DNA from 3 places in the Alteromonas sp. CyTr2 genome. Region 3 is predicted to be linked to each of the others. Evidence: predicted binding sites of a transcription regulator. Region 3 holds the regulator's gene; each other region holds the start of a gene.
What was found. The regulator LexA, encoded in region 3, represses DNA repair genes until DNA is damaged. The targets are predictions, from matches to a motif close to TACTGTATNNNNATACAGTA.
Positions count from the first base shown of each region.

Region 1: QME20_RS01570 (exonuclease domain-containing protein) is a predicted target of LexA. The motif match lies at 8,330-8,349, and genes of this name have one in related genera.
Region 2: recN (DNA repair protein RecN) is a predicted target of LexA. The motif match lies at 7,095-7,114, and genes of this name have one in related genera.

Region 1 is NZ_CAMZMZ010000002.1:15,521-25,869, forward strand. Features, by position in the region: gene purH (bifunctional phosphoribosylaminoimidazolecarboxamide formyltransferase/IMP cyclohydrolase) at 1-900, opposite strand, end outside; gene fis (DNA-binding transcriptional regulator Fis) at 983-1,276, opposite strand; gene dusB (tRNA dihydrouridine synthase DusB) at 1,307-2,305, opposite strand; gene prmA (50S ribosomal protein L11 methyltransferase) at 2,676-3,554, opposite strand; gene QME20_RS01540 (transporter substrate-binding domain-containing protein) at 3,846-4,607, shown strand; gene QME20_RS01545 (amidase) at 4,737-6,356, shown strand; gene QME20_RS01550 (high-potential iron-sulfur protein) at 6,455-6,748, opposite strand; gene QME20_RS01555 (flavin reductase) at 6,971-7,600, opposite strand; gene QME20_RS01560 (CPXCG motif-containing cysteine-rich protein) at 7,593-7,784, opposite strand; gene QME20_RS01565 (hypothetical protein) at 7,971-8,258, shown strand; gene QME20_RS01570 (exonuclease domain-containing protein) at 8,378-10,349, shown strand, end outside.
Region 2 is NZ_CAMZMZ010000003.1:56,128-66,476, forward strand. Features, by position in the region: gene QME20_RS02820 (PHB depolymerase family esterase) at 1-415, shown strand, start outside; gene QME20_RS02825 (3-hydroxybutyrate dehydrogenase) at 408-1,175, shown strand; gene QME20_RS02830 (iron-containing alcohol dehydrogenase) at 1,278-2,465, opposite strand; gene QME20_RS02835 (fatty acid cis/trans isomerase) at 2,676-5,018, shown strand; gene nadK (NAD(+) kinase) at 5,109-5,984, shown strand; gene dps (DNA starvation/stationary phase protection protein Dps) at 6,244-6,753, shown strand; gene recN (DNA repair protein RecN) at 7,156-8,841, shown strand; gene bamE (outer membrane protein assembly factor BamE) at 8,966-9,322, shown strand; gene tmpT (thiopurine S-methyltransferase) at 9,428-10,081, shown strand; gene QME20_RS02865 (DUF445 family protein) at 10,214-10,349, opposite strand, start outside.
Region 3 is NZ_CAMZMZ010000017.1:38,268-48,616, reverse strand. Features, by position in the region: gene plsB (glycerol-3-phosphate 1-O-acyltransferase PlsB) at 1-372, opposite strand, end outside; gene QME20_RS10835 (diguanylate cyclase) at 640-2,925, shown strand; gene QME20_RS10830 (hypothetical protein) at 3,098-6,658, shown strand; gene lexA (transcriptional repressor LexA) at 6,771-7,397, shown strand; gene coxB (cytochrome c oxidase subunit II) at 7,980-9,143, shown strand; gene ctaD (cytochrome c oxidase subunit I) at 9,153-10,349, shown strand, end outside.

The DNA of each region.
Region 1 (10,349 bases), on a different contig from region 3:
ATCGCCAATGGCCACACCACATGGGTTAGCGTGCTTAACGATTACACATGCTGGCTCTTCGAATTCTTTTACGCACTCAAGCGCCGCATCCGTGTCAGCAATGTTGTTGAATGACAGTTCCTTACCCTGAAGCTGAGTAGCGGTAGCCACAGACGCTTCTTGAACATTGTTTTCAACATAGAATGCCGCTTCTTGGTGGCTATTTTCGCCATAGCGAAGGTCTTGCTTCTTAGTAAGCTGCATGTTGTAGGTACGTGGGAATTCACTGTGCTGGTGGTCACAGTCTGCTTCACAACCTGTGCTGTCTAAACGAGCACCAAAGTAGTTTGCAATCATGCCGTCGTATTCGGCCGTATGTTCAAACGCTTTAATCGCAAGGTCAAAACGGGTGTTGTACGTTAACGAGCCATTGTTGTCGTTCATCTCTGCAAGCACGCGAGAGTAGTCCGCCGCATTAACAACAATAGTGACATCTTTATGGTTTTTCGCTGCAGCGCGAACCATCGTTGGCCCACCGATATCAATATTTTCAATCGCATCTTCTAGCGTACAGTCTTCGTTTGCCACGGTAGCAGCAAACGGGTAAAGGTTAACCACCACAAGGTCGATCGGCGCAATGCTGTGTTCTTCCATCACTGCTTCATCGGTACCGCGACGACCAAGGATACCGCCATGAATTTTCGGGTGAAGGGTTTTAACGCGGCCAGCCATAATTTCTGGGTGACCTGTGTGATCAGACACTTCTTTAACAGGTAAGCCAGCGTCAGCGAGAAGTTTAGCAGTACCGCCCGTCGACAGAAGTTCTACGCCAGCGTTATGCAGCGCTGTCGCGAAATCGAGGATACCGGTTTTATCAGAGACACTAAGGAGAGCACGTTTAATTGGTTTTGGTGTTTGCATAAATTTTAAGTTTCTAATGTTGTAGTGTTGAAACAAAAAGAGCACCGATTGGTGCTCTTTGGTGGGCAAAGCCCTTGGAATCTTAGTTCATGCCGTATTGCTTAAGCTTCTTGCGAAGTGTGCCACGGTTGATGCCCATCATGATGGCAGCGCGGGTTTGATTGCCGCGTGTGTAAGTCATGACTTCTTCTAGCAGCGGCGCTTCAACTTCAGCCAGTACCATTTCGTACAGGTTATCGATGTTTGCGTTATCCAATTGCTTAAGGTACTTATTAACCGCTTGCTTTACAGAGTCACGCAGTGGCTTTTGAGCTTGCGTTTGTGAAGGCGTAGTTACTGTAGTAGTAAAAGGTGAAGTCACGTTTTGATCGAACATAATACTGTGTTGCTCTTAAGTTAGTCATCACTATGCTGCGGGAGAAATCTGTCGGGTTTCTCGTGTCTGCAGCGCTTGAAAATATGCATTTAGTGCATCGAGTTGCTCATTCGCATCATCGATAGCGTTAAACGTTTTACGAAACTGACGATCCGTATCGTGCTCCGCGAGATACCAGCCCACGTGCTTACGGGCAATTCTCACACCGGCTATGTCGCCATAAAAGTCCTGCACATTGGCTACGTGCTCATGCAAGAGTTCATATAACTCTGACAGCGGCGGTGCTGGTAGGTTCTCGCCCGTTTCAAGATAATGTTGGATTTGCTTAAATATCCAAGGTTTACCTTGCGCGCCGCGACCTATCATTACGCCATCTGCACCGGTGTAATTCAGCACCTCTTGTGCTTTCTCTGGAGAAGTAATATCACCATTTGCAATAACAGGAATTGAAATTGCCGCCTTTATTTGACGTATGGTGCTGTATTCAGCTTCTCCTTTATACATACAAGCTCGTGTTCTGCCGTGAACAGCAAGCGACTGTATGCCGTTTTGCTCTGCAATGCGGGCAATCTCTACCCCATTGCGATTTTCTGGGTTCCAGCCGGTACGAATTTTTAGTGTCACGGGTACATCAACAGCATTAACTACTGCTTTAATAATCGCTTCCACTGTGTCTGGGTATTGAAGCAATGCAGAACCTGCTAGCTTCTTATTAACCTTTTTAGCAGGACAACCCATGTTGATATCGATGATTTGCGCACCGTTCTCAACATTAAATTGTGCTGCTTGAGCCATAAGCTCAGGATCAGCCCCAGCTATCTGTACAGAGCGAATGCCTTCTTCACCCTCATGATTCATACGCGCTTGTGATTTAGCTGTGTTCCAAACTTTCGGGTTACTCGAAAGCATTTCTGAAACAACAAGCCCTGCACCTAAGCGCTTACAAAGTTGGCGAAACGGTCTGTCTGTTACGCCAGCCATGGGGGCCAACATCAAATTGTTTTCTAACTCGTAAGGTCCAATTCGCATTGTAAAATGTATAGCTCGCCATCTAAAACTGCACAGAAAATATACACCCGGCTAAAACGGGGCGCTAAGTGTACGTGTTTTCGCAAGGCTTGAAAAGGCTAAAAATCGCACAAAATTTCACTCCGTGGTCTTGACAGTGAAAAAAATCTGTCACATTAGTAAGCTAACGTCGATTTTTAGTTTAAATATTGTACGAAAGTCTTACAGCCCCCGATTTGAAAGGGCTGTAATGTGAAAAAAATTAACAATTAATTAGGCGGCAACGTGCTTTGTCGTACAAATTTTCGTCGCAATTTTGAGGTGGTTTACCGAAAACACACTATTCTAACTGGGCGTAATTTTCACCGACTGGTCGGTTTATCGCTCAAACTTAGTGTTTTTTGCCCGACACTCTCGCCCATTCACCATCAATGGCACTGGGTTCAAGAGTAATATCGTTAGCGTACGCTTCTTCTATGCGCGTAACTTGCTCCGCCAAAATGCCAGAAAGAACTAACAAACCGCCTAGCTTGCAGTAATTTGTAATAACGCTTTGAAGTTCTAGTAATGGACCTGACAAGATGTTCGCCATCACGACATCGGCTTCAAGCTCAGGCTGGTCTTCAGGAAGGTATACATCCAAACGGTCTTCAACGCCGTTGCGTCGTGCATTTTCTTTTGTTGCTTGTAGCGCTTGTGGGTCGATATCAATGCCGATGACGCGCTTAGCGCCTAACTTCAGCGCAGCTAACGCTAATATTCCAGAGCCACAGCCAAAATCGACGACGGTTTTATCCGTCATCTCTATGCCGTCAAGCCAGCGCAAGCAAAGCGCAGTGGTAGGGTGCGTGCCAGTACCAAAGGCAAGACCTGGGTCTAACATTACGTTAACGGCGTTTGGATCGGGAACATCGCGCCAGCTTGGGCATATCCACAATCGCTCGCCAAATTGCATGGGATGGAAGTTATCCATCCACTCTCGCTCCCAGTCTTTGTCTTCAAGTGGCTCAAGCTTATATTTAAAATCAGGGCCCAAGACTTTGGCTTTACCCAAGCGCTGAAGAATGCCTTTCATATCGGCATCAGCTTCAAATAAGCCGACGACTTGTGTATCGGGCCACAGTAACACTTCACCCGGCTTGGGCTCGTACATAGGGGTGTCTTTCGCATCCACATAGGTCACTGCTTGTGAGCCGTTGGCCGTCAGCATGTCGCCTATTGATTCTGCATGTTCAGAGGAGGTATTAATTCGAAGTTGTAGCCAAGCCATAGTTATCGTTCATTGAGACCTTTGCGCATTATTGTACCTTTGCTTGGCAGTAAACAAAATGCAGGCAAGCGAAAAGCTTTCAGTAAATGAAAACGCGATGCTTACAGAGGCATGATCAAATCTAACCACTTTGGTTCTCAACAGGCTCTCAAGTACCCAATAAAACTTGGCTGCTCAATTGATTACGTAAGCCTCGAGAAAAACTAACCTTTTGTCGACTGGTGAAATTCTAATATAAGTTTATATTATGAGAAGGGTATCGTTTAATTTATAGTCTGGTTCATCTGTTGTATGCGCGCACTTTTATCTGCTGTTTGTTTACTGTGTTTTATCATACCGCTTAGCGCGAAAGAGCTAGATGTGGTTGTAGGCTGGAACAAGCCTCCATACGTTATTTCACAAGAGCACACCGGCTTTGAAGTTGACTTGGTGCGGGCGATCCTTGCTGAAATGGGATATGGATTGTCGCCTATTTATGTTCCTTTCGGGCGTACGGCAAGGTTATTAAAAGATGACGCCGTTGACATTGGACTTACCCTTAATCCTGCACACACGGTCGATCAAAGCATTTTATCTGAGCCATATATTATCTATCAGAACGTCGTGGTAACACGGGCAGACAGAGAACTGACGATAGACAGTATCGACGATTTGAAAGGTAAAAGCGTCATTGCTTTTCAAACCGCTCAATCGGTACTAGGTGAGGACTTTGGGCGAACTCTCGCATCGCAAACTACCTATATAGAAATGGCACGACAAGATCGTCAAGTGGACATGCTGATGCGCGGCAGTGTCGATGTTGCCATTCTCGATAGAAATATTTTCAACTACTTCAAATCTGCAAACAGTGCTTATGCCGAAGACGCAACCGTCTTTCATGAGCTTTTTCCTATATCGCCTTACAGTGCTGCAATCCCCGACCCTGCGCTAAGAGCCAAGTTCAACGCCACCCTTCGGCTATTTATTGAAGATGGGCGGTATCAGTTACTGCTTGATGAATATAAGCTCGATAACCTCCTTCATAAGCTTTCCGTAGCGGAAACGGCAAAATAATTCTTAGACAGTGAACTATTTCTGATTCAACGTATAAGAAACTAACATTACGTTACCTTCTATTGCCGTCAAAAGCTGCATAATAAGAAGGAGTAACAGGCGCTAGGATCATACGTTAAGGAAAGGTTTATGTTGAAACAGGGTTTTTTGCTGGCCGTAGTCGTGCTATGCACTGCATGCGTGTCTCAAGCAAATCATACAGATAAGATTGAGCAATGGTTAGATAAGCCTGCTCACGTTCAGGCGCAAGCTATTGCGAGTGGCGACACGACATCTGCTGAGCTCGTTAGCGGTTATCTTGCGCGAATCGAACGGCTAGATGAAAAGGTAAATAGCGTCTTAGCGTTGAACCCTAACGCGCTGACCGAAGCGAAGGCCATCGATAAACAACTAGCGAATGGCGAGACGCTGGGCCCTCTGGCAGGTATTCCCGTGCTGCTAAAAGATAATATCGAAAGTAAAGAGATGCCCACCACAGCCGGCTCAATGGCGCTTATTACTAATGACACTGGTCGCGATGCGCCTATCGTAGAAAAACTGAAAGCGGCAGGGGCAATTATTTTGGGTAAAACCAATTTGTCTGAGTGGGCTAACTTTCGTTCAGAGTCTTCGGTGAGTGGCTGGAGCGCTGTGGGTGGGCTTACCCGAAACCCACATATACTATCAAGAAGTGCGTGTGGCTCGTCATCAGGCTCAGGGGCGGCAATGTCGCTTCGTTTGGCGTCTCTTGCTGTGGGCACTGAAACCAATGGTTCTATTATATGTCCCGCGTCTATAAACGGTGTAGTAGGCTTTAAACCAACAGTGGGTTTACTTTCAAGAACTCACATAGTGCCTATATCTTTCAGTCAAGACACCGCGGGTCCAATGACATCTAACGTTCAAGATGCCTGGCTGATGACGTCAATTATGGCAGGCACAGATGCAAGCGATAACGCTACGCTAGATGCAGACTCTCATCGTCCAGCTATGCCCGCATCGTCCATGCTTGCTACCGATTTAAAAGGTAAGCGAATTGGTGTGGTTAGGTACCGCCAAGGCGATAATCCTCATGTACTCGCCGTATATGAAAAGGCGTTGAATCAGCTAAAAGCATCGGGCGCTACGTTGGTGGACATCAGTGACTTCTCTCAGCCAGATTCATTTTGGGCTGACTCTTATAATGTTCTGCTGAGCGAGTTCCATCATAGTATTAACGAATACTTGTCGGGGTCGCCGGCAGAGCTCCCTGCAAGGAACTTGTCTGAGCTTATCGATTTCAATAACAAAACAGAGCGCGAGTTAGCGTTATTCAATCAAGACATTTTCGAAAAATCGCTCGCGTCGGCAGCCATTGACAGCGAAAAGTATCAAAATGCACTGCGCCTTATTCAAGACACGGCGGGCAAAAATGGTATTGATACGTTGTTAGTAAAGCACAATGTTGATGTACTAGTTGCGCCCTCAAACAGCCCTTCTTTTTTAATAGACGGCGTATATGGTGACCATTCGCCTGTCGGTTTTATCGGTATCGGGTATTTGGCCGCAATTGCAGGATATCCGCATCTCACAGTGCCCGCTGGACAGGTGAAAGATCTTCCTGTGGGAATTAGCTTTATTGGTGGAAAGTGGCAAGACGAAAGCGTGTTGAAAATAGGTAGAGTCTTTGAAGCAAAACACGGCTTCTTCATTAAGCCTGGCCTTCTGCCTACACGTTTTGACAACCCAGCGCTAAAAGGTATCGAAGACGGAATTGACGTAGTTCGCTAGCGGGAAATGAGGATACATAATCGTATTTCGCCTCAACAGAAACGAAAAAAGCCCTTGGTTTAACTCAAGGGCTTTTGAACGTCTTTTCTTTCGATTGGTTAGCCAGGCTTTTTCACCCAAGCGCTACACCAGCCATCAGCGTTAACAAGCTTATTAGGGAAAATGTTACAAGGGCGGTGTTGTTCGCCATCGGCGCCCTGCACGTACATGCAGTTTGCGCATTTTGCACCTTCAACAGTTGACGACGGTGTGTAGTTCAGTGCTTTTGCAGTAGGGTCATCAGCACTCAATTGTTCTTGAGCCTGAGCACGTAACGCTACACCACCTAATGTAAGACCGATAACTGTCGAGCCAGAAAGCTTTAAAAAGTCACGGCGATTTACAGATTTCATAACATTCTCCTTAAGAGATAGAAACGATAATGATTCTTTTTTATTCAGTGCCTTAAACGCAAAAACCTGCCCAAAGAGGCAGGTTTTGTTTCATTTTTAAATACTATCTCTTTTTGAAAAAAGATCGAACGAAATGTCGCATTTTCGCTTGATCCAGATTAAATAAACTTCAGAGTTACAACCTTAAGTATTGAATGTAAGACCGCTGGACAGTTTATTAGTTCACTTCACGGTTAACTTTACAACGGGCTTTGCATACGCAAATTGCGCAATTCGTTGTGTGCTGTGGTAGCTGTCTAGGCCTGAGATACAGGCCGTTTGCGCTTGCTCTATATCAGCATAGCCGTCTGAATCTATTATTTGCTCAGGAACGTAGAGCTCTTGGATCTCGCCGATAACCATTTCGGTTTCATTAAGCAAAGTAAAATGCTGTGCTACTTTTAAGCCCATTTTAATTTCACTTTCTTTGACATACGGCGCACTGAAGGACTCACTGATCTGCGCGGTTAACCCAACGGCTTCAAATTCACTTTCATCTGGCGCATAGCGGGCTGATGTTTGGTGGGCTTTGTCGACCCAGTCAACAGCCACGTGATTTAGCGTATAAAAGCCCTGCTGTTTTATATTGCTCAACGTATCTCGCGTGACGGTATGTGGACGCATGATCATGCCAATGAGAGGCGGGTTTGCACCGACATGAACAATAGAGCTCACTATAGCCAAATTGTTTGTAACGCCGTTTGTTGTACCCACCAAAGTCGCCGATTTAAAACCAGACAAACTATTGATTAGGTTTGCGCGGTAGCGCTGTGCAAGGGCGTCTATATCACCGCGGGTAAACTGCTTAGTCATTCTCTCTTTCTGCCTCTATCTGAATGTCATCACCGTGCTGATAAGCAGTAAGCTCAATGGGCTGACAACACACTTGGCAGTCGAGCACCTGTACTTGGCCAACATCGTTAATTTCATCTATTTCAACATCATTTGGGGCCATACAGTAAGGACAGGAAAAGCCCATGGAACGAGTTAAACTCATATTTAAATGCCTTTGTAATCACTAATACTATTTGTTACGTAATGCAAAGACGAGTGGATTTTCTTTTAGACACGCCCCTTGTATCTGATTTTAAGAGAAAAGGACAAGACTGCCATTTGACGCTTAAGAGTAATCAGAAAACTGGGTGCACAAATAATAGATGTGATAGACGAAAAAGGTGACCTTGTGGCAAATAAAGTCGGTCAATGCCCGTGCTGTAATAGAGAAACTCGCCTTACTTACCATCATCTTATACCGCGAAAAATGCACAGGCGTACCTATTTTAAAAAGCACTTTAGCAAAGCGGAGCTTCAGGACGGCATTTACATTTGCAGACAATGTCACAGCGGTATACATCGATTTTATGATGAGATGACGTTGGCCAAACACTACTTCAATTTGCAGCGTTTATTGGCAGATGCGCAGCTTTCTTCGTTCTTTCATTGGGTGTCTAAACAGCGCGTACGCGTGTAAAAGTACACGCTGTGCACTATTAGCAGAGCAGATGTGATACCCAATCGCGGAGGATTTAATTTGATTCGCGTGGCTGTATAAATATACACTATTGGTGTTTTCATAGCCAAAGATACCTCATGCGAAAAGATTTACCGCCACGTTATTACCTTACACACTTTCACGAGTTCCTTGGGTTCTTTGAGGGTGCTAGCAGGGCGCTTCTAAGTGACGAAGCCACTGACTTTGTTAGGCGTTTTAAAGCGTTAGACGATGACAAACAGTGTATTGTTGTGCGCGCTGCAAATCGCAAGTATGCAGTGATTGACAGGACGCAGTTCAATTATAGCGAAATCGCTGTGCCACAAGAGCAAATAGATTGGCTTACCGACAACGGCTGGTTTGGTGACCTTACCCACGCTTCGCTTAATGACATCGCTGGTGTCTTGACCAAAGATGCTCTGCTTGAGCTACTTGCTGAATACGGCAGTATTCAGGGGCTCGCATCTCTCACCAAGCCTAAACTCGTGACGTTGCTTAATGAACATATCGAAGCTAGAGGCTGGCCAGAGCGCTTTTCGCTAGATAACTACTTAGTGTGCTTGTTCGACGATGCACTTCGCTATTTGCTGTTTATCTATTTTGGTAACACCAAAAGCCGTCTAAATCAGTTTTCTATGCGCGATTTAGGCGTAATGAGAACCCGTTCTGATTCCGTAACGGATACGGCGCGTTTTGAAACTAAAAGCGACGCCCAAGCGTCATGGTTTTACGCTAACCATTACAGCCAGTTAGCTTTTTATAACGATGATATGTTGCTTGCCATTGCCGAAGGTGAACTGCCCATTACAGAAGGTGTGTCGGCCTGTTTTTATCGCGACCAGTTTCTCTATGCACTAGGTCTAAAAGTGCTGATGTTTGATAGAGCGAAAGGGCTAGAAGTATTGAAAGCGGCGCAAAGCGATAAGGCAAAAGAGAAGTGGCTAAGAGAGAGCTACAAAGACGGAGATGAAGATGGCGTTAAGCAAGCACTTGAAGAAATAATTGATAATCCGCCATCGGATACACTGTTAGCTTTTGCAGAAGATTTTTACGCCCGCAAATACCATAAAAAGCGCACCAGTACGGTTACCGATATGCTTCGTAATGCGAGTCGAACTTTGGAAATCGACGTAAGCCAAAACCAACAGGTTGAGCGTGGTGTGCTGGCGCATTATGCAAGGCACGGCATTGAAGGCTGGCGCACGGAAAACCGATTATGGCGCACTTTGTTCGGCCTTACCTTTTGGAAGCAACTTTACGAAGAAGACACGCTGGTTACTGAGTTTGATCGCAGACCGTTATCGCTTAAACAGAATAACTTTTACGCCAAGTTTGAACACAGTATTGAAGCGTTGTTACAGGCGCTTGATAGCAAAGAAAAACTGCGTTTTCACATTCACAAAATGGCCACGATGCACTATGGCAAAGTTAATAGCCTGTTTATGTGGTCTAGTCATTTGCTTACGCCTATAGAAGCGCTAATTGAGCATGGTTCGCTAGATTCTATTTATGCTTTACTTCGCATGATGTGCAAAGACTTTGAGAGCCTCCGAGATGGCTTCCCCGATATCATGGTATTTGACGGCGCACTTCGCTTTGAAGAAATCAAAGCGCCTGGCGATCAGCTTCGCCGAAATCAGCTGGTTTCAATTCAACGTTTGCAGCAAGCTGGATTTGACGTTGCGGTAACAACAGTGAAATGGATACGCGACCCAGCACAGCCTTATGTTGTGGTAGATATAGAGACCACTGGGGGAAACAGCAGCTACAACCGGATTACCGAAATAGGTATGGTAAAACTTGTTGGTGGGAAAGAGGTGGACAGGTTTCAAACCCTGTTAAATCCGCAGCGCCGAATTCCTAGCAACATTACCCGCCTTACTGGAATTTCGGATGACATGGTGGCAGATGCTCCGCTTTTTGCTGAAGTAGCGGAGCACGTGGCCAGCTTCACCGAAGATGCTGTGTTTGTCGCGCATAACGTGAATTTCGACTATGGGTTCATTAAGCAAGAGTTCGCAAGATTAGAGCAAACTTTTAGGCGACCGAAAATGTGCACCGTGCGCGAAA
Region 2 (10,349 bases), on a different contig from region 3:
GTCAGGGCAAATTCATTCAATTGACCAGCAAAAAATAGCGGGTGACGATGCCAAAACATTAGCAAGTGAAGGCTTTGTGTATGTGCCTGAAAGCTGTGCACAAGGCGAGCCATGCAGAGCCCATATTAGTTTCCACGGCTGTAACCAGTATGCCGATGCCGTAGGCGATGCCTACACTACCCAAACAGGGCTGAATGAATGGGCTGATGACAACCATATTGTTGTGCTTTATCCGCAAACTAAGAAGTCGTTATTCATGCCGTTAAATCCACAAGGCTGTTGGGATTGGTGGGGCTATGCCTCTGGCAATTACGCCAACACGAACGGCGCACAAATAAACGCAGTAAAACAGCTGCTGTTTTCATTAAATAGTGCACCTTCACTAAATAAATCCAACGGAAGTAACAATGACTAAGCGCACAATATTTATCACGGGTGGAGCAAGCGGCATTGGCTTTGGCATTGCTGAGTCAATGATGAAACAAGGGCATCATGTGATCATCGCCGACATAAACGAACAGGCAGCAAAAGAGGCTGTGACTCGACTTGCGCATTTAGACGGATCGGCCAGCGCAGTAGCGGTAGACGTATGCAATGCAGAACAAGTCGCGGCGCTACCTGAGGTACTAGGGAAACATACCGTTGATGTGCTTATAAACAATGCCGGTATTCAGCACGTTTCGCGCATCGAGGACTTCCCTGCAGATAAGTGGCAGCAGCTTATAAATATTATGCTTGTTGGCCCTGCTCTGTTAACCCAAGCGTTTTTACCTGCCATGCGTAAGCAAAATTACGGGCGCATTATCAATGTAGGATCTATTCACTCGTTGGTAGCCTCGCCCTATAAGTCTGCTTATGTAGCGGCGAAGCATGGGCTGTTAGGGTTTGCCAAAACTATCGCTCTTGAAACAGGAGATTGCGATGTAACTATCAATACCCTTTGCCCCGCCTATGTGAAAACACCATTGGTGGAGAAACAAATTGCAGCACAAGCAAAAGAAAATAACCTTACCGAGGAAGAGGTAATAACAAAAATAATGTTAGAACCCATGCCTAAAAAGCAATTTGTTAGCGTTGAAGAACTTGCAGATACCGCAAGCTTCTTAATGTCGCCCAGTGCCCGCAATATAACAGGGCAAACTATGGTACTTGATGGGGGCTGGACGGCTAGATAACCCGTAAGCGATTTAACGCTTAGTTTTTTAAAGAATATTTCTTTTCACATAAAAAAGACTGCAATGAGCAGTCTTTTTTCGTCTAATGTTTTCGCAAAAACGTTATTCCCAAAGAGATACGTAGATGGCAACCATTTCTTCAATGGTAGGTACACGTGGATTATTACCGGGAGAACCTGATGCCAGAGCTTGTTCTGCCATTGTTGACGTCGCTGCAAAAAATGCCTCTTTATCAATACCGAAGTCGGCAGGCGTAGGTACCTGCAAATCAGCATTCAGTGCTTTTAGTTCGTTGATAAGCTTTTGATTCGCCACCTCATCTGAATCACTTTGGGTAGCAACACCCATAGCGCGAGCGCATTGAGCATAACGCACAGAGGCACTAGGAATAGAAAAGGCGGTGACAGCAGGCAACAACATGGCGTTCGACAAGCCGTGGGGCACATGAAAAGCAGCGCCAATGGGTCGACTCATTCCATGAACAAGGGCCACTGAGGCGTTTGAAAAAGCAATGCCCGCGAGCGTTGAGCCCAGCATCATTGATTCTCTCGCCGTTTCATTTGTTGGGTCTGCAAATACAGTGCGTAGATTAGGCGCAATTAACGCCATGGCTGATAACGCCTGTGCATCACTGTAAAGATTGGCTTTGCGGCTAACAAACGCTTCAATAGCGTGAGTAAGCGCATCAATGCCTGTATCGGCTGTCACGCGGGCAGGCAAACTTTGCGTTAATGAATAATCGACCAAGGCTGCCGTTGGCATAAACCCTAAACCAACACACAGCATTTTTTCTGTGGTATCTTCGTCGGTGATAATGGTAAATCGCGTTGCTTCTGAGCCCGTTCCCGCTGTTGTGGGAATAGCAATGATCGGCAGTCCCGCTTCATCTACAACCCGCGGGAATTTGTAGTCTCGCATTTCGCCGCCGTGCTTACCCAAAATAGCGATGGCTTTTGCGCTATCGATGGGGCTTCCACCACCTAAAGCAATGATGCTGTCATAAGCGTGGGTTTTGAACGCATCCACACCGCGATAAATAGACCTCACCGTGGGCTCTGGCACCGTATCTGAAAATACATCGGCGCTTATTCCTGCCTCTTCCAGCACCTGTACTATGGCAGCACTATATCCCAACTCAACCATTACCTTATCGGTAACCAGTAAAGGTTTATGGCAGTTGAGTCCTTTTAGCGTTTCAGCAACCCGCTGACTCGCCCCTTTCCCTATGTGCATCACTCTTGGCAGAATAATTTGATGAGACATGTTTCCCTCGCTGCGAATTCTTTTCATCAGCATACCTAGTACAACGCCCAAAGCAATGACAATGTAAAAATAATGTTACCGCCCCACTACCTCTCCAGCTTTCCTCCAAATACATACAAATGCGTGGTTGTTTCCATTGCCAAGAGTTAATGGTTAATTATTAACATCACCGTACGTGAAATGAGTGATAAACTGATTAGAACTTTTCTGTGGACTACGATTATGAAGAAACTCGGTATGATTTCGTTGCTTATAGCAATTATCGCTATAGCGATATGGCAATGGCCGAAACCTGACGCTCCTTTACTTTCATCAAACAACGTCATGCCCGCCATGGAGAATTTGCCCGACAATTTCTTTGACACACAAGTAAACCCAGTACTAACGCAGCGCTGTGTTGTCTGCCACGCCTGTTACGATGCGCCATGCCAACTAAAGATGTCATCTCCAGAGGGTATAGCCAGAGGTGCTAACAAAGAAAAAGTCTATGAAGGGACACGACTCACCGCTGCCCAACCCAATAGAATGTTTCTCGACGCCCACAACGTAGACGCATGGCGAGAGCGTGGCTTTTTCGACGTGCTCGAATCGAAAGAAAAACCTAACGCTTCGCCGGCCCAATCTTCGGTGCTAGCGCAAATGCTTTTGCTAAAAAAACAGCACCCTTTGCCCAACACCGCTCATTTAGGTGACAATTTCGATATAAGCTTAAATCGACAAAACCAATGCCCAACAATAGATGAAATGGGCGGGTACATAGCAGGCCAGCCCCTGGGAGGCATGCCCTACGCACTGCCAGCCCTGTCGGATGCAGAGCACTCTACACTCATTCAGTGGTTAAACCATGGTGCGCCGTTACCTTTACCCAAAGCGCTCTCACAAGAACTGAATGAGAACATAACTGGTTTGGAAGTGTGGCTTAATGGGGATAGCAACAAGATGCAGCTTTCCGCACGTTATATTTACGAACACTTGTTTACGTCTCACCTCTATTTCGAAGATATTTCAGAAAAAGGTAAAACGCCTCAGTTTTTTAAGCTAGTGCGCTCGCGCACACCACCCGGACAAGCGTTAGATATTATTGCTACTCGCAGACCCTTCGACGATCCGGAGGTCGAGCGCGTTTACTATCGTCTACAGCCAGTGCATTCAACTATCGTGAGTAAAACACATCAAGCGTACGCCATTAATAAAACACTGATGGATAAATGGCAATCGTGGTTTGTCGACGCAGAATTTTCTGTAGAAACATTGCCATCATACAAACCCCAAGTGGCGGCCAACCCATTAACGGCCTTTACCTTATTGCCAGTAGAAAGTCGTTATCGATTTATGCTTGAGCGCGCGCAAAACACCATTATGGGTTATATCAAAGGTCCCGTGTGCAGAGGACAAGTCGCGCTTAACGTCATTAACGATCGATTCTGGGTGTTCTTTGTCGACCCAGACATTGCAGCATCTGAAAAAGTAAATGCTTTTTACGCTTCTCAAAAAGAAAACCTCCACCTTCCCGCTGAAAAAGATAGCTCAGCCCTTGCGGTAAACTGGGTTAAATACGCAAAGCGCCAAGGCGAATATATGCGTGCAAGAACCACCTTTTTGGACAATGAATTCAAAAATGAAGAGCATTTAAGCGTGTCGAGTATATGGGATGGCGACGGCGATAATACCAATGCCAGCTTAACCGTATTTCGTCATTTCGATAATGCCACAGTTGTTAAAGGGATGGTTGGCCAGCCCACTAAAACAGCATGGGTGATTGACTATGCCTTGTTAGAGCGCATTCACTATTTGCTTGTGGCTGGCTTTGATGTTTACGGCAATTATGGCCATCAGTTATTGACCCGTTTGTACATGGATTTCTTGCGCATGGAAGGTGAATCGAACTTCCTTAATCTACTTCCTCCAACTACCCGCCATGACCTTCTTGACGATTGGTATCAAAACGCAAGCCCTGAACTTACCGATTATTTGGAAGGTGATATCAACAGTTTCGAACAACCTTCTGGCATAGCGTTCGAAACAGATAATCCTCAACAAGAACTTTATCAATTGTTATCGCAATACTTGGCTAAAGTTCAACCGAATGCCTCAACCTACAATAAACGTTTGCTATCAGCTGAACAGTTCGAAGCATTAGAGCGCTTAGATTCGCTTCCTGCTCAACAAGCGACGTTGATGCCTGAAACTACCATGATTGTGATTCAAGACGACAAAAACCCAGACAACATTGATGTGTTCACTGCCCTTAGAAATAGCGCGCATTACAATGTAAATAGCCTATTTGAAGAAGAGGAAAACCGGGAGCCTTCTAAAGATTCAATCACGCTAGTTCATGGTTTGTTGGGCAGTTACCCTGACGCATTCTGGTATATCAATGCCTCAGAGATAACGTCTTCGATTGAGAAGCTTAAATCCATTAAAAGCGAAGCCGATTACAAAGCCCTGCTCGACGATATTGGCATGCGCCGAACCAACCCTAATTTTTGGGCGTTTAGTGATAAATTAATGCAATGGTCTAGCGAGCGCTATCCTATTGAAGGCGGTCTTCTCGACTATAATCGGTTAGAAGATCGCTAAACCTTGCGCTGTGTGCCGTTTTACGCTTTTCTTTTGCAAAAAACCTGTGCTAATGTCCAACCATTGGAAATGAAAGGACATTAGCATTCCATGCCCTATCAAACCGTTGCTTTAATTGGAAAACCTCAGCACGCTGCAACTCATGACAGCTTAAACATTCTTGCCGAATATTTGTTGGCTAAAGGATGCAAACTATTGGTTGAGGAAAGTATTGCTGAAGAGCTTGAAACAGAGAACTTTACCGCCTGTAACCTTGTTACTATTGGCAAAGAAGCCGATCTTGCTGTGGTGGTAGGTGGCGATGGCAGCATGCTTGGTGCAGCACGTGTGCTCGCTCGCTTTGACATTCACGTTGTCGGTGTAAACCGCGGAAACCTAGGCTTTTTAACTGATATCCACCCCGATGATATTGTTCAACAACTTGACCTTATCTTTAACGGTGAATGCGTAGTAGAAGAGCGCTTCTTACTTGAAGTAGAAGTTTATCGACACGAAAAGCTTAAAAGTAACAACTCTGCTGTAAACGAAGTGGTGCTTCACCACGGAAAAGTTGCCCATATGATGGAATTTGAAATTTACATCGATGAGCAATTTGTATTCAGTCAGCGCAGCGACGGATTAATAGTAGCCACACCCACAGGTTCAACGGCTTACTCTTTATCAGCGGGCGGACCGATTATTATGCCTAAGCTAGATGCACTTACGTTGGTCCCCATGTTTCCTCACACACTGAGCAGCCGTCCAATCGTTGTTGATGCTGACAGTCAGGTATCGATGAAAGTATCAAAGGTTAATAGTGACTCGCTACAAGTGAGTTGCGATAGCCATATTGTTCTGCCGGTGCTACCTGGTGATGAAATTCGAATAAACAAAAGCGTAGACAAGCTTCATCTTGTTCACCCTAAGGGCTACAGCTACTTCAATGTACTTCGTAAAAAGTTAGGTTGGGGTAGTAAGCTTTACTAACCTCCCTGCTCCATTTAGTCGATTCCATGTGCATTTATTACATAAGCCTGTAGCATTTTCTTGATTGCTACAGGCTTGAAAAATAAAGATTTTTTAATCTTCTCTAATTTCCTTAACGAAAACCAAGACTTATAGAAATATAAGACTTCGGCATACCTGTTGCACCTATTACTTCAAGTCGTCAGCACAAGGCCTTTGTTATTTGGCCTAAATGATGTTTCGCATCCCGCTGACTTATTTGCATTCAATAGGAGATATCATGAGTAACACCAATATCAAATTTACAGCCCCTGGAATGGATAACGATGCAGCTGCCAGAACAATCAAGGTATTGGATCAGCGATTGGTTGCACTATTAGATTTACAGTTAACGTTGAAGCACATTCATTGGAATGTAGTAGGACCAAATTTTATCGGTGTGCATGAAATGTTGGACCCGCAGGTAGATGCGGTACGCGAAATGACCGACACAATTGCAGAGCGAATTGCCACGTTAGGTGGCGTACCGAAAGGTACACCAAAAGCCATTGTTGAAGGTCGCAGCTGGAACGATTATGAATTGGGTAAAGGTTTAGTACTTGACCACCTTAAGGCGCTGGATGCCGTATATGACGGTGTAAATGGTGACCATAGAAAAGCGTTAGAGCTTTTAGGTGAAATTGACCCAGTATCGGAAGATATGATTACCGGCCAACTTGCAGATTTAGAACAGTTCCAGTGGTTTGTGCGCGCGCACATTGAGTCTGGCAGCGGTGAGCTACAGCAATAATGTATAATTGCTGGTAAACCACATAGTCATTCGGACTACCTGCTATTTAATTGAAATTGAATTTTAAGGAGAGCTTACGCTCTCCTTTTTGCTATAAGGTTCTCTACTGCGTTGTGGAATTGTTTACCGCTTGCTTTTGAGTTATTCAGCTACTTAGCATTGAGCTAATTTACTACTGTATAACCACTGTAACGAACGCATCTAGCGCAGCCTATTATTAATGGGTTACTCATAACCACTCCTTTTTAAACGCTCTATACAATATTGATTTCTTTAAACTTTTCACAATCCACTTTAATTTTTAAGTAAAATATTTACGACTTAACTTTACACAGAAAAAATACTGTATATATTATCAGTTACTGTATATATCATCATGTTCAACTTTTTTCGAGTGTGGTTATGTTAGCGCATCTTTCTATTTCAAATTTTGCTGTTGTAAAACAATTATCGGTTCAACTGGAAAACGGGTTGACTGCTATAACCGGCGAAACCGGTGCTGGTAAATCCATCGCCATTGATGCTTTAAGTTTGTGCTTAGGCGAGCGCGCCGACGCAAATGCGGTGCGAAAAGGCAGCGCAAAAGCGGAGATCATTGCTCACTTTTCTCTAAACGGCAATGTATTAGCTAAAGCCTTCCTCGATGAACATGAGCTCACCTCAGATGAAGATGAGAATAGCTGCTTTATTCGCAGAGTTATTTCAAAGGAAGGCCGTTCAAAAGCTTTTATCAACGGTATTCCCGCCTCACTTCAGCAGTTAAAAGGCTTAGGCCAGTTTTTGTTGGCCATTCACGGTCAAAATACTCACCTACAGTTGCTGAAAGAAGACCATCAAAGGGAATTAGTCGATGGTTACGCTAAGCACAACGACATATTAGTGGAGGTTAGAGAAACCTACTCTCTTTGGCGTGATAAGCAGCGCACGTTAAAGGCGCTTCAAGAACAAGCCCAGCAGCGCGAAGACAGAATTCAGCTGTTAACTTATCAGGTTCAAGAACTTGATGAATTCGCCATTGAAGAGGGTGAATTTGAAGAGTTAGAAATAGAGCACAAACGCCTGAGTAACGGGCAAAGCCTTTTAGAGCAAGCACAGACCAGCGTATACAATTTATATGAAAGCGATGAAGGCAACGCATTGTCAGTAATACAAAGCAGTATTGAACGTTTAGGCGAACTAGAGGCGCACGACGCTACTTTAACGCCAATCATTGCAATGCTTAATGATGCAGCAATTCAAGTAGAAGAAGCGGCAGGAGAGCTACGTAGCTACTGCGATCACTTAGAGATCGATCCACTTCGCTTACAGCAAGTTGAGGCGCGCTATGCGAAGGCGATGGAACTTGCCCGTAAACATACTGTGATGCCAGAGGGACTTTATCAGCATCACCAAGAGCTAGCCGCCGAATTCAATGCTTTATCGGAACAGGAAACACTGTTAGGTACGCTTGAAGGCGAAGTAGAAGAAGCACGAGCAACGTATTTAACCGCGACCAAAGCGCTTTCTGAGAGCAGGCAACGTGCTGCTGGTAAGCTAAGCGAAGATATTGAAGTGCAAATTCGCCAAATGAATATGCCCCACGCAAAAGTGGATATTCAGATTCAATACGACGAACTTAAGAAGCCGGTGAGCACAGGTCTAGATACCGTAGAATTTAAAGTGTCTACCAACCCTGGTCAAGATGCAGACAAATTAGAAAAAGTCGTATCAGGTGGTGAACTTTCTCGTATAGGACTGGCTATTCAGGTTATCGCGAGCGGCCATCACGCTACCCCTACTATGATTTTCGATGAAGTCGATACGGGCATTAGCGGCCCAACAGCATCAATCGTTGGCGGGCTTTTACGTAAATTAGGTAAACAATCGCAAGTAATGTGTGTTACCCATCTACCTCAAGTAGCGGCACAGGCACATAATCAATTGTTTGTTACCAAGCTTACCGACGGGGAAAGTACTGAAACCCAGATGTTGGCGTTGACGAAGCAAGACAGGATCGATGAGCTTGCAAGACTATTAGCCGGTGATAAAGTAACCAAGTCGGCGCTAGCGAATGCAAAAGAACTGCTTAAAAGCGCAGCATCGAACTAAAATGCAGTTGATTGGTCATAGTTGTCAATGTAGCATGCCTTCGCGCTTGCAATAAAACAGTCTCGAAATTCGCTTTAGCGAAGTTCAATGACACTAACAAAGGCAATACTGGACAAATTAACGCATGAAGTTGCAACACCTATTAGTAATTCTTGGTATCACACTAACATCAACCGCTTGCTCGAACTGGATTTATCGAATCGACGTTCCTCAAGGTAACTTCCTTGATCAAAGAGATGTGGAAAAGCTGCGCGTTGGAATGACAAAAGAACAAGTTATTTATGTACTAGGTAACCCTGTTGTTCAAGACTCATTCGACGATGACACTTGGTACTACGTTTACGATATGAAGCGCGGTATGAAAAAGCGTGGTGAAGATTTTCAAAAGCAAATGGTGATTAACTTTGTAGACAACAAAGTGACAACGGTTGAAGGTGACTTCGAGTTATCTGAAGACTTCAATACACCGCTTGATAACTAATTTTGTTTAAAAGGTAGCGTTTCTCGCTACCTTTTTTGTTTCTAATACCCTTCATAAAAACGTCTGTTTTTTTAGAGATATATCGCTTACTTACTTGAGGTTTATATGGAACATAGTTTTTGGCACAGTAAATGGCAAAAGAACGAGATTGGATTTCACGAACCTGAAGGGAATGCACTTCTGGTAAAGTATGCGTCTTTTCTGTTTGGCGACGATAGTCCTAGCACATCTTTAAAGCGCATTTTTGTACCACTATGTGGAAAGACCCGAGATATTGGTTGGTTACTCTCCAAGGGTTGTGAAGTGGTTGGTGCTGAGCTAAGCGAAGTGGCTATTATACAGCTGTTTGAAGAGCTAGGTGTAGAGCCTACTGTTACCACTACTTCCAACGGTAAAATTTACGCTAAAGACGGTTTAACCATTTACGTAGGTGATATCTTTAAACTTACATCAAGCGACTTAGGTGACGTTACGGGCATTTATGATAGAGCCGCTTTAGTCGCGCTGCCTAGCCCGCTCCGCGAGCAATATGCTGCGCATTTAATGGCCATTACTCAATGCGCCCCCCAGCTAATCATTTCTTTCGAGTATGACCAGAATGAAATGGCCGGCCCTCCCTTTAGCGTAAACGAAAAAACCGTCGACGCTCTTTATTCAGCGGACTACAACATTCAAAGGTTAGAGCGCTCGGTGCTTGAAGGCGGTTTGAAAGGCAAAGTAGACGCTGATAATTTGGTATTTGCACTAACGGCGAAGTAGACTTTTTTAAGACTTGTTGCCAATAGAAAGCGTTGAAATGGTTGCTTTATAGTTTGCGTTTTAGCACTGATTAACAGCGACACTCAAGCTATTCATACCACACCAGCTAATGCGACTTGCTTAAATAAATGACTAGAGGCCAAGCAGTGCCTCTATGCCAAACAATATTGCACCTATCAACCCGCCTACGATCGTGCCGTTTATGCGAACTTTTTGAAGATCGCGGCCAATATTCAACTCTACCTGCTCAGCCATTTCACGTTCATCC
Region 3 (10,349 bases):
AGGAACAACTTGTAAATCTAGGTTTTCATGGTCTCTATGCAAATGAAAGAGATCAGTAAAAACGTCTTCAATTCCCGTATCTTTAGCCGACGAACGGAAAAGAGGCTGGGTTTTGCGTAAAAATAAGGTCGACGAATACTCTCGCCCCGCTAATGTGAGGGTTTCTGTAGGACTAGGTAAACCTAGCGCTTTAGTCGACATTCTCAGTGCAAGTTGGTCTGTCACTGAGTTGGTGGGAAGTAGATAAACGATAGGTTTACTTTTATCTATTCCTAATTCGGTTTCAACGTTAACTGGAATGCTGTGGGCTTTAACCAGTAACTTAACAGGATAATGAAATACCGACAGAAGGGCTTTTCGCATCCACGACATGAATTATGTAATCCTATGAAATAAAAACGGGTGAAGTGTAACACAAACGCGTCACAATCTCGCGACAAGCCAATTTCATCGCTTCTCATGCTGTAATGACTATCCATAACATGGGAAGTTCAAAAGCGCCCTTCTCCTTTTCTTGTGAGTCACAGCCATTTCTATAATGGGTTCGAATACAGAGAACGTAACATTAGCTGTATTTAATTGCGGTACAGCCGGACTGTTACTACTTTTATAAGGGCAAATGAATATGAGCAAGCAGTAGTGGATGATCAAAGCCGTTTAAAGACAATTGATGACTTTATGCTCAATAGCGAAGTGCCGTTAGATCTAGATGATTTAATGATGGTGCTCGCAGAGGCATACAAGGTGCCGATCGCACTCATTGGCGTCGTCGGAGAGTTTGAAGAAACCTTTAAAGCACACTACGGAACCACTCTTTCTAAAGTCACTCGTGAACATGCGTTTTGTAGTCACGTCGTTGAAGAGCGCAAGCAGGTGGTTGTTAGCAACGCGCAAGAAGATCCACGGTTTATGCATAATCCTCTCGTCACCGGAGAGCCTCACATTTGTTTTTACGCAGGAACGCCGATCGAGATAAATGATCAGGTAATCGGTGCCGTATGTTTAATTGATACCGTGCCAAGAGAAATAGACGCAAAACACTTAGAAGTTTTAGAGAGAATAGGTGCTTTGGTTAGTCAGCATATTTCGCTTTCAAGAGAACACGAAGCGCTTAAACGCGAGCATGGGCTTATTGAGAAGTCTCCTATTGTGTTGGCAACGTGGCGCTATGATACGTCGTTGAGGCTGGTGTATATCTCGAAAAATAGTGAGCGTGTATTGGGAGTTTCACCCCAAGATTTGCTCACTGGAACGGTGGCATTGAGTGAGGTGCTGTCTGAGGAGGCGGAGGGTGATTTTACCTTTGCTATGCAGGCCCACATGGAAGGTGTGGAAACGCACACCTGCCGTCTTCAGATAAAGACGCCAACGCGTACTATTTGGGTGAGCATGATATCAACGGCAAATTTTCGCGAAGACGGCATGTTGTACTCGGTTCAAGCATTTTTGTTTGACACTAGTGACCAAAAGTATGTGGAAGATAAGCTCAACAAAACCAATCAGCGGATGCGTTTATTACTCGAGGCTTCAGAGTTAGGAACATGGGACTGGAACTTGGCCGCCGATGTTAATCAAGTCAACAAGCGCTGGTGCGACATTGTTGGTCTTGAGTATGAATACTACGACAGTGGCTCCCGCTTTTTTAGACAGCTCATTCATCCCGCGGATTACGTCAAAGTTGAAAAGCAGCTCAACATGCATCTAATTGGTAAGAGCAAAGTCTTTAACACCACATTTCGCATGAAACACACTGATGGCTCTTGGGTTTGGGTTGAAAGTTATGGGAAAACCGTTGAGACAGATGCCCAAGGTAAGCCGGTTCGTATAGCAGGTATTCATAGAGATATAACGCAGCGAATGGAAAGCGAACTGCATGAGAGAAAGAAAACCCAGCTCCTTCAATTTATCAATAAAACCCGGGCATCATATCTGCAAAACAATGACTTGACGATGGCGTGTCAGTCCGTACTGGCTGAACTCATAGATATCTCAGATAGCCAGTTTGCCTTCGTCGGCCAAATGAAAGGAGACGGTAGCTCATCTAGACTTTTCATTCATGCGATTTCTGAAATTGTTTGGGATAACAGTAGCTTTTCTCAATATGCAGAATACAAAAAACGAAACCTCTACTTTAGTAACTTCGACAACCTTTTTGGAACCTCAATTTTAACGGGAGAAGTTACCATTAGTAATGCGCCAAACAGTCACCCTAATTCCAAAGGTGTTCCGCACGGTCATCCGCGCATTAGCCGATTTTTAGGCCTACCTATAAAAGTGAAAGATAAAGTAGTGGGAATGGTCGGTTTAGCGAATAAGTTTGATACCTACACTGACGAAGATGCTGAGTTTCTACAGCCCTTTTTAGATGCATTGGCTGGCTTGTTCTACGCAGTAGAGCTTGAGGAAGCCCGAGCCGTTGCTGAAGAGAAGCTTAGGCATTTGGCGATGACTGATTCTTTAACGGGCCTTTATAACCGACGCGCGTTCCTTGACGAGTGCATCTCATTTTCAAAACAACATTGTCGTGGATGTGTTGCTATCGTCGATATTGATCACTTCAAAAAAGTAAACGATACCTACGGTCACGATGCTGGAGATCAGGCGCTTATTGCTGTTGCGAGAAAAATAGCTAAACATAATCAAACGCCAAATGTCGTGGCTCGATTAGGAGGAGAAGAGTTTGCAATAGTCATGATAGGTGACAAGAAAGAAGAGATCCATAGGCAGCTAGAAGCACTGCGCATTGCTGTTGAAGAAGGAAGGGTGACCTACAAGACAGACACGATGAATTTATCGATCAGCATCGGCGCAACATTTATCAAAGACACCTTTGAGGCGGATTTCAGCGCCCTCTTATCGCTTGCTGACAAGGCGCTGTACAGAGCCAAGGAGCAGGGCAGAAACCAAGTCGTATGGGATGAATAATAATAGTACGTGGCTTCGCCTACATTAAATATAAGCGTATACGCCCAAGGCGCTGTTGCTAGATTGATAAAGTTAAGTTATAAAAAACGAATATTTTATTAAACTTAATAATTAGGCTTGTTTTGAGCTTTTAACTAAAAAGCCGACATGCCTTTTAAATCAGGGACGATGTATGAAAACTTCGCGCTTGGGTTTTTCTGGCCTTTTTTCTCTTTTAGCTCTAACTGCGTGTGGTGGTGGAGGTGGCTCTGATTCTTCTCCACCTACAAACCCACCACCTCCACCTGAGCCGACAGCACTAGAAATTTTATCAAATCCTTTAGATTACTCAGAGTCACGACTAAACTCGGCGGCAACCACCTATGCTGATGCGAACTACAGTGGAGAAACGAAAGTCTCTACTGTGGATATCGGCGCAGTACAAGAGGTTTACATCACGCTCTTTGGTGACAATACAAGTGGCTCACCCTATGTAGATCAATATGATATCTACACCTTCCTAGATGAGAACGGCAACGTTGAAGGTACGACCGAGTGCTATGAATCAGGATCAGTAACATACTCAGGTAAGCTTGATGAAGACACGGGTAAAGGAACGATTACTGTAGACTATGATCAGTGCATTCAATATTACGACTCCACTCGGTATGACGGACAATTTTCGCTAGTTATTACTGACGCAGGTGAAAACAGCTCCGAAGTAACGTCTTATTTCACTACTTTGTCTATGCTAGACGGTGGCGTGCGCACAACATTAAAAGGCTACTTAAGTGTTGATTTTCGCTACCGCCCACAAACAGGTACGTTTTATGAAGAGACGAGGCAGTATCTTACTGTCACGCACAATGGTGAAACTTACAAGGTCAGTGGCACATCAGCAGAAGGAGTGACAAACAACACCTTCGTGTCTGAACTTAATGGTTCAATCTACATTGCGTCTAAAGGCAAATTGGACTTTGCATATTCTTCTGATCAGGGCGACCTTCCCTATTCGTCATCTGGCTCGCTGGTCGTAAAAGGAGATAAAACGGCTGGAATTGACGTTATTGATGGCGCAGTTCGCTATGGCGAAGATAACAACGGCGATGATATTTACGATGTAGGTGTATACTTTAATAATCTAACAGCGTTTGCCAGCGGAAATCATACTGGCCTTGCGCTTTCAGATATCGATGCGATATCCGTACCTCCTGTAGTGAATCAGCCTTATTACTATGCCTATGAGACTGTCTATACCACAGATGAAGTCACCGTTGAGCCTGGCTACTATCATGATTCAGATACTCCCGACTCAGAGCTGGTGATTTCGTTTCGCTGGTATGTAAATGGTGTAGTCCTTGACGATGTTAATGGTACCACGCTGCCACCTTACAGCGCAGTCTTCGGTGATGAAGTTAAAGTTACCATGGTGGTGTCAGACGGTATTAACGTTGTTGAATCCCAGCCTACTTTCGTTGAGATCGGCAATTCTCCTATGACGCTCACTGCATCGAATATGCCTGAAGTAGTAACTGCGGGCGGATACGTAGAGTTTACCGTATCGATGAGTGACCCAGACAGAGTTGACGATGACGTCGCGGGAGAGCTTATTTCAGCGCCTCCCGGTGCTTCGTTAAATGCGGAAGGTCTGATGACCTGGAATGTACCTGCGAATCAACTTTTCAACGCTCAAACTTATATGTTTAGTTTCGCTAGCTTAGACGGAACTGAATCCCAACACACGCTCGAAATCACTTCTTATGCGGACAAGGCCCCGGCTTATGCTCGTACTACTGTGATGACACCAATTTATAATCACGGCTTTGCTATTGCTTCGACCAATGGTGTAAGTGAACTTATCACGGTAAATGCTCGCAACGTGGGCGCATTTTCGCTAGAAGGCAATACGCTTAAAAATACCTATGTGTATCCGTATAAACTGCCAACTAAAGGCGAAATTAGAAGCGTGCATACCCAAGATGTTGATGGTGACAATAATGATGAAATCTACCTTCTTACTCAACAGGGATTGTCTGTAATAAAAGACCGCGAAAGTAACGCAGAAGCGGTGTTTATTATTGAAGATAGTATTATTTCTGGCTTATTTTACGACATCAATGGTGACGGAGTTGATGAAGTTGCTTATTTATATGGGAGCGAATATTACAATGCGACTTCTATTGCCATTGTAGATGTTCGCACAGGTGAGCAGTTGCAACAGTACGATATTGACGGCGTCAATAACCTTGCTTTTGGTAACGTAGATGATGACGCATCGATAGAAATGGTAACGAACAATGGTTATGTATTTGATATCGAAAGCGGTGCCAACCAATGGCTATACGGTAGCGGGTTCAGCGACGCATTTGTTGTGCTGGGTGATATGAATAACGATGGTGTAGATGAAATCATCGGTGCCGATAGTTGGAATGATATCTCAATCTACTCAGCAGTATCGAAAAGCAGTTTGGCAACGGCGGAACATGGTGACATTTGTGATATCGCCTATAGTAAAGAAAGCCCAGCTACAGAAGGAATAGTGGTTGTCTCCGAGTGTCAGTGGGGACAAGTTAGAGGTTTTGCATTAGAAGCGGGACAAATCTCTGAGCAGTGGGCTCTTAACCACAACACTTACAGTGGCATGTCACTTCTCATTGACGATTTAGACAATGACAATGTGGACGACATTATTTGGACTGGTGAGAATCAAATTTTAGTAGCGCAACAAGATGCCAACGGTGAATATGCCTTGTCAGATATAAAAGGTGCGCCGCGCGCGAGTAGATATCATGCCGCGGGTTGGGCACCTTATGGCGATAATGATGAAAGAGCCGTCTTTGTTAGCGATACAAGTAGTTACGAATCATCTATTCAGATTTTATCGGTAGATAAAGAGGATAACTTTGCGATAAGTGCTGAGGTTGGCGAAGATGTCTATAACTATAGCAAACCGGTCGTTACAGACTACAACAATGACGGTGTGGGTGAGTTACTAATAGGGGCACTGGATTATAGTTCGTCGTTTAATGTCGTGAGACTTACAGATAACGCTATTCAGTGGACACTGAACAATAATCAGAATAGTGAAATTTCGTTTATTGAAGCCATTGACGTAAATAACGATAGTTACGCCGATGCAGTTATTATTGAGAACAATCGACTTAAAGCGTTTGATATCGAGAATCAAGTGCTTATCGACTCAATCATTAACGATTTTTCAATTAATGCGCTTGCTGCCTCTGAAAAAGACGGTGTGCATTATTTTGCTGTTGGGGGCTATAGTTCGCTCAAGCTCTATAAAATGCAGGATGGTGAATTTGTTGGATTGAATGAATTGGAAACCAATTGTGACCAATTGCTCACGGTAAATTTTGATAGTGATAGCGAACTTGAATTTGCGTGTTTAAATAGAAACTACAACACCATCAATGTTTATGACGTGGCGAGCGATGCATTAGAACTCAAAGACGCTATAGCACCGTCATTCTACCCTCAGTATATAGCGGCTGTTCCAACGACGTCGTCTAATCAGTCGATTCTCGCTATCTACCAGCCTAACGAGAATGACTATTCGTACAATTATTATGACAGCATCGCATATCGCGTGGTTGAGGTTGATAATAAAGGCAATGTGGTGTGGCAAAGCCCTGGACTTGGGCTCGATAATGTTGAAGGCATGCGCACACGTCAAAATAGTGATGGGGAGCTGGAGTTACAAATTAGTAACCCGAACATGGCTCTTCTCGTAAAATAAGAGGAAAGCACTTGTCGTAGGCTATTGCAGATCGCAAAAGACGCGGCAAGTGCTTGTTATTTAGTTTTAGGTGTATATACTTACAGGAACTGTATGAACAGACAGGTCTTTTATGCGCCCACTCACAGCTCGACAAACCGAAGTTTTAGAACTTATTAAAACAACCATGTTAGAAACGGGAATGCCGCCTACTCGTGCGGAAATAGCCCGTCAGCTTGGCTTTCGTTCTGCTAATGCAGCAGAGGAGCATTTGAAAGCATTGGCGCGTAAAGGCGTGATTGAAATTTTGCCTGGTACGTCTCGTGGCATTAAGCTCAATATCCCTCTTGATAACGACGCACAAGAAGAAGAAGGCCTACCGTTAATTGGGCGTGTTGCAGCCGGTGAGCCGATCTTGGCGCAAGAGCATGTTGAATCGCACTACAAAGTCGATCCTGCACTGTTTCAACCCCATGCCGACTTTTTGCTACGCGTTAACGGTATGAGCATGAAAGACATTGGTATTTTAGACGGTGATCTTCTCGCTGTTCATCGCACCACTGATGTACACAACGGTCAGGTGGTTGTGGCGCGTGTAGATGAAGACGTCACCGTAAAGCGTCTAGAGAAACGCGGGCGTGAAGTATTGCTTCATGCTGAGAATGATGAGTTTGCACCAATAAAAGTTGATTTGGCGACTGAACATTTTGCGATAGAAGGCATTGCGGTGGGTGTGATCAGAAACGCTGACTGGATGTAGTATTTTAGCTTGTTTGTATAAAAGCGGCGCGTTAGCCGCTTTTTTTATGTCTTTTGTTCCTGTTTTTTTCTTCAATCTGCCAACTTAGGTTTTATCCTGCCCAGCAAACCTGTTGGTTTTCTGCGCGCTTATTTTTATCATTACTCACGTTATTCTTTCTATGAATGCTTCAAGTATTTTCCATTTTTTATTTTGAATTTTGTTTGAAATCGACATTGAGTAATCGATTACTTATTGATTTCTTAACTAGTTAGTCGAGCATTTACTTTAACCCCGTGTTCAAAATGCCTGTTTGATTCCAAGGGCATCTCACAGCAATGGCTTTCTCTTTTTGCACGTGAAATCCCCCGCGACCATTTTAGCAAATGATTAAAAATTAACCACTTCGTTAAATTTTTAATAGAAAAGACTAGACGGCACGACATTATTGCGCAATTCTTATACAGAGATTAACAAAATAATAACAATGACTCTAAATTTGTTTTACAAGTTGAGGTTATGGGTCAATCGTTCGCAAACCATTTGGTAGGGCATCGCGCAAATTAATCAGCGTCTTTGACCACGCCATTACGGAGGTGCTGAGTGAAACAACTAACGACCGTTTTCGCAAAATGGTGTTCTAGTATACCAATTTTGCTTTTTTCCCCTTTGCTTTTTGCGCAAGAAGCAAGCGAAGAAGCCTCTTCGCTTAATTTGAGACGCGGTGCTACCGACATCAGTGGGCAGGTATACGACCTCCATATGTTGATGTTCTTCATTTGTGTAGGTATCGCGGTTGTAGTTTTTGGCGTGATGTTCGCCTCAATGTATCTACATAGAAAGTCCCGTGGCGCCAAGCCAGCTAATTTTCACGAAAACGTGAAGGTTGAAATTGCTTGGACCGTTATTCCTTTCCTTATTCTTATCTTCATGGCGGTACCCGCAGCGAATACTCTAATTGCTATGGAAGACACGTCTGAGCCTGACATGACGGTGTTAGTAACAGGCTCTCAATGGAAATGGCACTACAAGTACATGGATAGCGATGTAGAGTTTTATTCTTTACTCGCCACTCAGCGCGAGCAAATAGAAAACAAATTTCAGAAAACAGATAACTACCTGCTGGAAGTCGACCGTCCCTTGGTTATTCCTACTGGGAAAAAAGTACGCTTTCTTATTACTTCTGACGACGTTATCCACTCTTGGTGGGTTCCTGACTTTGCCGTGAAAAAAGATGCCAACCCCGGCTTTATTAACGAGTCTTGGGCCAAGGTGAATGAGCCGGGTATTTATCGCGGACAGTGCGCAGAGCTTTGTGGTAAAGACCATGGCTATATGCCGGTTGTGGTAATAGCTAAAGAACCCGCCGAGTTTGAAAAGTGGATGGGCGAACAAGAAGAGATTGTTCGTAAAGCAAAAGAAGAAGAGCAGCGTCTACTTTCTATGAATATGTCTATGGATGAACTGATGAAAGAGGGCGAGCGAGTATACAACGCAACGTGCGCTGCTTGCCATATGCCAAATGGTGAAGGTTTACCTGGCGTGTTCCCGGCATTAAAAGGCAGCAAGATGGCACTAGAAGATCAGCAAGGTCACATTGACATCGTGCTGCATGGAAAGTCAGGAACAGCCATGCAAGCGTTTGGAAAAATGCTAAGTCTTAAGGAAATTGCCGCCGTAGTCACTTACGAGCGAAATGCCTGGGGCAATAAAACTGGCGATATGGTTCAAGCCAAAGATGTCAACGCAGTGGCAAACGGAAACTAGGAGCAGACAATGAGCAAAGCAACTGAAGTTATTTCGCCAGATACCTCTGCGCCTCACAGTGGTCAAGTAAATGGTGGTCACCTACATGATGACCATGAACACCACGATCATATTCCTAAAGGGATAACGCGTTGGTTGTTTACCACTAACCATAAAGACATAGGCACACTTTACCTGTGGTTTGCCTTTATTATGTTTTTAGTTGGTGGTGCGATGGCCATGGTGATCCGCGCTGAACTATTCCAACCCGGTCTACAAATTGTAGAGCCAAACTTCTTTAACCAAATGACTACGGTACACGGGCTTATCATGGTATTTGGTGCAGTAATGCCAGCCTTTACTGGGCTCGCAAACTGGCTTATTCCCATGATGATCGGCGCCCCTGACATGGCGTTACCGCGCATGAATAACTGGAGCTTCTGGATTTTACCAGGTGCCTTTCTCATTCTATTGAGCTCGCTCTTTATGGAAGGCGGCGGCCCTGCTTTTGGATGGACTTTCTACGCGCCCCTTTCAACGACTTACAGTGGCGATTCGACAGCGTTGTTTGTGTTCTCTGTTCACATCATGGGTATTTCATCCATTATGGGTGCGATTAACGTGATTGTGACCATCTTTAACATGCGTGCGCCAGGCATGACCTGGATGAAAATGCCGCTGTTTGTATGGACGTGGCTTATCACGGCATTCTTGCTGATTGCGGTAATGCCAGTGCTCGCCGGTGCGGTTACCATGGTGTTAACTGATAAGTTCTTTGGCACGAGCTTTTTTGATGCTGCTGGTGGCGGCGACCCGGTTATGTTCCAGCATATTTTCTGGTTCTTCGGGCACCCTGAAGTGTACATTATGATCTTGCCCGCTTTCGGCATTATCTCGCAAATTGTTCCTACCTTCTCTCGAAAGCAGCTGTTTGGATACGCGTCTATGGTGTACGCCACGGCGTCGATTGCGCTGCTCTCTTTTGTTGTATGGGCTCACCATATGTTCACCACGGGCATGCCGGTGTACATGGAAATGTTTTTCATGTTTGCCACCATGCTTATCTCGGTGCCAACTGGCGTGAAAGTGTTCAACTGGGTAGCGACCATGTGGCGCGGCTCACTGAGCTTTGAAATGCCAATGATGTTCGCTATTGCCTTTATTGTGCTGTTCACCATTGGTGGGTTGTCAGGGCTAATGTTGGCGATCACGCCCGTGGACTTCCAA